DNA from 3 places in the Crenobacter sp. CS_VA4 genome. Region 1 is predicted to be linked to each of the others. Evidence: riboswitches for the same ligand, from Rfam matches in the RefSeq annotation. Region 1 holds a riboswitch; each other region holds the start of a gene.

Region 1 (2,260 bases):
GTTTACGATCTGTAAACCGGCGCTGCTTGAGATCGGCTGGGTGGCACGCACTTACGCCGCGCTGGTACGCGCCGTTGACTGGGCGCACGAGAAGACCGCGCCGTACCGGCGCTGGCTGGAACGCCGGCTGGCGGCCGAATCGGGCGGACGCCGCTGGCTACGGTTGCGGCGCCTGCGACGCTGGGCACAGCGGCGCTCGCGTAGAACCGGCGCCTGAGCAGGACATGCAGGAACGCTGATCATGGCCGGTCAGCCGGTCAATAACATGGCTTAGAGTCGCTAACAAAACCCAGCGCAGCGGTCCCGGCTAGGCGCGCTGCTGCAGACAGTACAAGTCGTACGGCAAGGCAGCGCAACAACGCCGTGAGGGTTTTAGCTGCGCAGAAACTCGGCTAAGCCTCGTTTTGTTAAGCGGCTCTTAGCCGGCCGCCTTGTCGAGGCGGCGTAGGAACACGCCCATCTCCTTGGCCGCCTGCAGGTCGCCCTTCAGCTCGGCCACCGCGATACCGTCCTGGTAGACCAGCCGCGCCGCGTCCGGCTTAGCAGCGGCCACCAGCACCTTGCCGAGCAGCTTCCACGCCGCCGAGTAGTCGGGCTGCATCACCAGCGCCTGGCGCAGTTGCGCCTCGGCTTCGGCCAAGCGGTTCTGGTGCATCAGCTCATTGGCGATGCCGAAGCGCAGCATCGCCCCGTCGCGTGGCGTGTCGACCAGTTTCATCAGCGCATCGAGCATCGGAGTCGTCATGGCATTTCCTCGCGATCCGCGGCGCGGCCGCGGGTCGGTGTACGTTTGACCGTCTTGTTGCGGTGCGGGATAATAGCGCGCTGGTTGCAGGAGAGCGAGGGTTCGACCCTCCGCCGAAGACGCAAGCTCCCATAATCGCTCAGGCAAAAGAACTGCAACCGCGTTATCGATAGCCGATTGGAGAGAGGCCGGCGCCAGCCGGTCCACCGAAGGGGCGAGTGGCGCCAGCCACCAAAACTCTCAGGTAAAAGGACAAGGGGAGAGGCTAACGGGCATAACGCCCGCTCGCACCCTGAAAGCGCCTTGATCATGACACTCTCCACCCTGCGTATCCGACCCTGTTCCGGCCCTTCCGGTTCCCCCGTTTCGTCGCCTCGCCCGCTTTGCCTCCGGCACCGCCCGCGCCGTTGACACGCTGACCCTTATTCCAGTCTGCGCGCGTCGGCGGCCCAGCCCGTCCGGCCCGCGCGGTTTTGCCGACTTCCTGTTTCGACCACCACCATGCTGACTTACATCTATCTGATCGCCATCACCGCCGAAGCCATGACCGGGGCGCTTGCCGCCGGCCGTCGCAATATGGACATCTTCGGCGTCTCGGTCATCGCCTTCCTGACCGCGCTCGGCGGCGGCACGGTGCGCGACATCGTGCTCGGCCACTTCCCGATCGGCTGGACCCAGCACCCCGAGTATCTGTACCTGACGCTCGGCGCGGGTCTCTTCACCGTATTCGTGTCGCGCTATATGCACCGGCTGCGCAACGTGTTCCTGGTGCTCGACGCGATGGGCCTGGTGGCATTCACGCTGATCGGCAGCAACGTCGCGCTCGGCATGGGTTACCAGCTGCCGGTGGTGGTGGTCGCCGGCATGATCACCGGCATCGCCGGCGGCGTGCTGCGCGACGTGCTGTGCAACCGCGTGCCGGTGGTGTTCCGCCAGGAGCTGTACGCCAGCGTGTCGTTCGCGGTCGCCCTGCTCTACCTCGGCCTGCACCACCTCGGCGTCGGCGACGACGTCAACACCGTGGCTGGTTTCGCGCTCGGCCTGACGATCCGGCTCGGCGCGGTCTATCGCGGCTGGAATCTGCCGACCTTCTCGTATCAGCGGCGCCTGCACTGAACGTTGGCCGAAGAGTAGACACGACAAAGCCAGCCCGAACGGGCTGGCTTTTTTCATGCCGGAGCCTATCAGACACTGGCCTCAGCCAGCTCACGGGCACGCCGCAGCGAGCGAGAATGCTGCCCCGCTGCGGCAGCGCGCCGGACGCGAGGTCGGCGTGCGCGGCAGCAGCATACTGTTCCAGGTGGTGAGTTTCAGGTCATCGGGATAGCGGCGTGGGCCGGCAGAGCGGCGGCCAATAGAAGGCTGCATAGGTGTAGCGACCTGCATTTGAAACCGGTCTGAACTGCAATCGACGCAATTTCATGACAGAAATAACTGCAACCATCTATCCCACTCGTTCTGACTGGACTGGTTGCAGTTAATCCTGTCCTGGCGTGATGTAATGCAGTCCTGGCC
Region 2 (2,260 bases), on a different contig from region 1:
GCAGGTAATAAACGATCACCAGCATCGCGAGCCACACCGGGCCGACGATCAGCGCGACGCGGGTGTCGGGAAAGTACGCCATCAGGCCGATGACCAGCAGCAGGAACGCACCGGCGAGGTACGAGCCGTACGGGTAGAACGGCATCCGATACGAGAGCGCGGCCAGCTCCACCCGGCTGAGCCGGCTGCGAAAGCGCAGCTGCGAGAGCAAGATCACGCCCCAGGTCCAGATCGCGGCGAAGGTGGAAACGGCGGTCAGCCAGACGAACACCTCTTTCGGCGCGACGTAGTTGAGCAGCACGCCGAACAGCAGCAGCAGCACCGACATCAGCACCGCCGGCACCGGTACGCCGTTTCGGCCAACCTTGGCGAACACTGGCAGCGCCTGCTTCTGCTGCGCCAGGTTGTACAGCATGCGGCCGGTGCTGAAGATGCCGCTGTTACACGAGGACAGCGCGGCGGTCAGCACGACGAAGTTGATGATGCCGGCGGCGGCCGGGATGCCCATCTTCTCGAAGGTCATCACGAACGGGCTGCCCGTGGTGCCGATCTGATTCCACGGGTAGATGGACAGGATCACGAGCAAGGCGCCGATGTAGAAGATCAGGATGCGCCAGAACACCGTGTCGATCGCGCGGGCGAGCGACTTCTTCGGGTTCTTCGCCTCGCCGGCGGTCAGGCCGATCATCTCCACGCCAAGATACGCGAACATCACCATCGGCAGCGCCATCAGCACGCCCTGCATGCCGTTGGGCAGGAAGCCGCCGTGCTGCCACAGGTTGGCGATACCGGTAGCAATGCCGCCGTTGGCGAAGCCGAAGAAGATCGTCCCCGCTCCGGACACGATCATCAGCACGATGGTGACGATCTTGATCAGCGCGAACCAGAACTCGAACTCGCCGTACGCCTTCACCGCGATGAAGTTGACCGACGCCATCGACACCAGCGCGGCCAGCGCCCAGACCCAGCCCGGCGTGCCCGGGAACCACACGGCCATATAGACGGCGACGGCGGTGATCTCGGCCATACAGGTGACGATCCACATAAACCAGTAGGTCCAGCCGGTCAGATAGCCGGCCAACGGCCCCAGATAGTCCTGTGCGTAGCGGCTGAACGAACCGGCGACCGGGTTGTGGATCGCCATCTCGCCGAGCGCACGCATGATGATGAAGATGGCGGCGCCGCCTATCGCGTAAGACAGTATGATGGCCGGGCCGGCCATCTTGATCGCGGTCGCCGAGCCGAGGAACAGGCCGACGCCGATCGCGGCACCGAGCGCCATCATATTGATGTGGCGCTCCTCCAGGCCGCGATGCAACTTGTCTTGTTGCTCTTGCATTCGTTTCTCCTTTGCACACCTTGCCGTCGCTTGAGTCGGCGCATGCCTCTTCGCACGATCACGGGACGGTCGAATTAGATCAGCAGGGATTTCACCGGCGCAGCCGGGCACCGCCTTCTGGCCGATAGGCGAGAAGGAATGGCGGGCGCGCGGTGTGTTAGAACCGGGGACAAAACCCGATGCTGGATTGCCGGGCCGGATTCTGTCGGGGGGTTCGTCAGGCGGATTCGCTAGGAATCGTTAACGGGATAGGGACGCATGGCCTCTCCTGGGCGATGTGGGGGAGCGCAAACCTCGGCGTATCGCCGGCCGGCAGTTGGGGCTCAGTCGGTGCCCGAGGTTTACGACGTCTGCCCCCCTCTGTCCTTTTGCCTGAGAGATTACGCACCAGCGGGGCCGGCGCTTTTCCTTCGGCGAGGCCACGCGGGCCTACTCTCCAGAGAGCTCGTCGATGCGGCAGTCCTTTTGCCTGAGAGTTTCTGGGGCGATTCCCCTTCGGCGCCGCCCGTGTCGGGCGATCTCTCCAGCTGCATCGTCCCGCCCCTCGTCGTACCGAAGGAGCGGAAGCTGCGGAAAATCTAGGTAGGCTCGAAGCCGCTGTCAATCGGTGAGTGAGGAATTAATATTGTGCATCGCAATATTTCCGACTTCGCGATAATGGTAACCACGGCCAATTTCAATTGCCGCAAAACCGATTTGCACCGGCATCAGCAAGCTTTCTATAGGGAGTTAGGCTGGAATTCGATCAAACATTGCGCTGCGGCGCAGCATTTCCCGAATTAAAAAATACCCATTTCCAGCGTATTCATTTTGCAACAGCGTTATTTCCCGTAGAAACAATTTAATTTGAAGTTAGTTTAATCGGCCGTTTGATTTAATGCCCGGTTTTTCTCTCGAGAGAAATAAACCATGCCAAGAGTG
Region 3 (2,260 bases), on a different contig from region 1:
GGCGTGCTCAACTTCGTGCTGGCGATCCCGTTCATGGTCTATCTGGGTGTGTTGACGCTCGGTTTCGTGGTGTCGGGTTCGCTGCTGTTCGCTGGGGTGCTGTTGACCGGGCTATGGGTCAGCAACAGCCTGTTCGGCTGGCCGACGATCGAGCCTATCCTGTTCAACCAGGGCGCCGGCCCGGCGCTGATCGTCGGTGCACCAAATAGCGGCCGGCCGCTGGTCAACATCCAGGGCGGGCAGGGCGACAAGGTAGTGATCCTCCGCGACCCGAGCACCGGCAAGACGCTGGTCGAGGCGTCCGGCGCCGACGGTTCGGTGCGGCTGGAGCGCAGCGCAGACGGCTCGGTCAGCCGGCTGCAGTTGTCCGGCGAGGACGGCGTGGTCGAGCTGCAGGGGCTGGGCGGGATTTCCGACCGCTCGGCGCTGTTGATGACCGGCCTGGGGCTGCTGCTGGCCGGCGGGGTCGGCCTGCTGATCGTGGTGGTGCTGGCGCGGGCGACCTGGCGGGCGCTGGCGCGCTTCGGTCGTTACCAGCTGGCGCTGCTGTCGGGCGAGCGCGACGGTTTGGCGCGGGCCTGACAGGGCAAGGTTGGCCGAAGCAGGGCGGTTTCGGCCAAGCTTGGCGCCGTGATGGCCGCCGTTCGTCGGCGGCTTGATCGAGGCCGAATGACAAGCCGGCAATCTGCCGGGATGTCGCTTGACACGAAGCTAAAACCGGCTTGCCATTCGGCCGGCCAGCCACGATAATCCGGCCAACATGCAGGAGAGAGCCGCCTTTTCTCGAAGGAATAGGCGGCCGCCGAAGGCGCAAGCGCACCCGCAATCGCTCAGGCAAAAGGACTGTATGGGACCCGGTGGCCATTCGGCCGACCGACCAAACTCTGGAGAGCGGCGCGTGGCAACACGGCGCCCACCGAAGGGGCTAAGGGTGGCGAGCGCCACCTGAAAATCTCAGGTGGCCAAGGACAGAGGGGTGTGTTGAGGGAAACGCACGCACCCATAGGCTGCCCAAGGATCTGCCCCGATGACACAAGCACCCCGCTGTACCCCGTTGTTCCAGTCGCACGTCGATGCCGGCGCCAAGATCGTCGAATTCGCCGGCTGGTCTATGCCTATCCATTACGGCTCCCAACTCAAAGAACATGAAATCGTCCGTAGCGACGCTGGCATGTTCGACGTCTCGCACATGGTGGTGCTCGACATCACTGGCTCCGACGCGCGCGACTGGCTGCGCGGCTTGCTCGCCAACGACGTCGCCAAGCTCGGCTTCGTCGGCAAGGCGCTCTATTCCGGCATGCTCAATGAACAGGGCGGCGTGATCGACGACCTGATCGTCTACCTGGCCGAACACGGCTACCGCATGGTGGTCAACGCCGGCACCCGCGACAAGGACATCGCCTGGCTGAAAGAGACCAGCGAAGGCCGCGACGTGACGCTTACCGTGCGCGACGACCTGGCGATGCTGGCGGTGCAGGGCCCGAACGCGATCGACAAGGTCTGCGCGGTGAACCCCGACTGGGCCGAACAGATCCGTGGCCTGAAGGTATTCCAGGGCCTGCCGTTCGGTGAATGGTTCGTCGCCCGCACTGGTTACACCGGCGAAGACGGCCTGGAAATCATGATCCCGGCCAATGAGGCGCCGGGCTTCTTCACCGCCTTGATCGGTGCCGGTGTCGCCCCGGCCGGCCTAGGCGCCCGCGACACGCTGCGCCTCGAGGCCGGCATGAACCTGTACGGCCACGATATGGACGAAGGCGTCTCGCCGCTCGAAGCCGGCATGGGCTGGACGGTGGCGTGGGAACCTCTTGATCGCGACTTCATCGGCCGCAAGGCGCTGGAAGCGCAGAAGGCCGCCGGCGTGGCGATGAAGCAGGTCGGCCTGGTGATGGAAAGCCGCGGCGTGCTGCGCGAAGGGATGCGCGTAGTGGTGGATGGCGCCGGCGAAGGCGTGATCACCAGCGGCACCTTCTCGCCGACGCTGAAGCTGTCGATCGCGATCGCCCGCGTGCCGAAGGCGACCGGCGATGTCGCCGCGGTCGATCTGCGTGGTACGCTGACGCCGGTGCGTGTCGTCAAGTTGCCGTTCGTGCGCAACGGCAAAAAAGTCTACGAATAATCCCGATCGAACCGAGGTTGGCCGAACACCGCAGGAAACCTTGAAAAACCGCCGTGAGGCAGGCTTTTCAAGGTTGCCGGATTCGGTCGGACCGTTCCGTCATCTTGAGAGAGAGAGAAACTATCCATGAGCCAGATCCCC

The links. A riboswitch is a leader RNA that binds a small molecule or an ion and turns the genes downstream of it on or off. The one in region 1 is predicted to bind glycine.
Region 2: another riboswitch for glycine. It lies ahead of ACZ2IA_RS08500 (amino acid permease); the one in region 1 lies ahead of ACZ2IA_RS15250 (trimeric intracellular cation channel family protein).
Region 3: another riboswitch for glycine. It lies ahead of gcvT (glycine cleavage system aminomethyltransferase GcvT); the one in region 1 lies ahead of ACZ2IA_RS15250 (trimeric intracellular cation channel family protein).

The regions. Positions count from the first base shown of each region.
Region 1 is NZ_JBVMAE010000016.1:10,499-12,758, reverse strand. Features, by position in the region: gene ACZ2IA_RS15260 (hypothetical protein) at 1-217, shown strand, start outside; gene ACZ2IA_RS15255 (tetratricopeptide repeat protein) at 419-745, opposite strand; glycine riboswitch at 823-910, shown strand; glycine riboswitch at 913-1,011, shown strand; gene ACZ2IA_RS15250 (trimeric intracellular cation channel family protein) at 1,247-1,861, shown strand.
Region 2 is NZ_JBVMAE010000007.1:47,547-49,806, forward strand. Features, by position in the region: gene ACZ2IA_RS08500 (amino acid permease) at 1-1,339, opposite strand, end outside; glycine riboswitch at 1,690-1,789, opposite strand.
Region 3 is NZ_JBVMAE010000003.1:67,335-69,594, reverse strand. Features, by position in the region: gene ACZ2IA_RS03760 (DUF1700 domain-containing protein) at 1-582, shown strand, start outside; glycine riboswitch at 754-856, shown strand; glycine riboswitch at 875-982, shown strand; gene gcvT (glycine cleavage system aminomethyltransferase GcvT) at 1,028-2,119, shown strand; gene gcvH (glycine cleavage system protein GcvH) at 2,246-2,260, shown strand, end outside.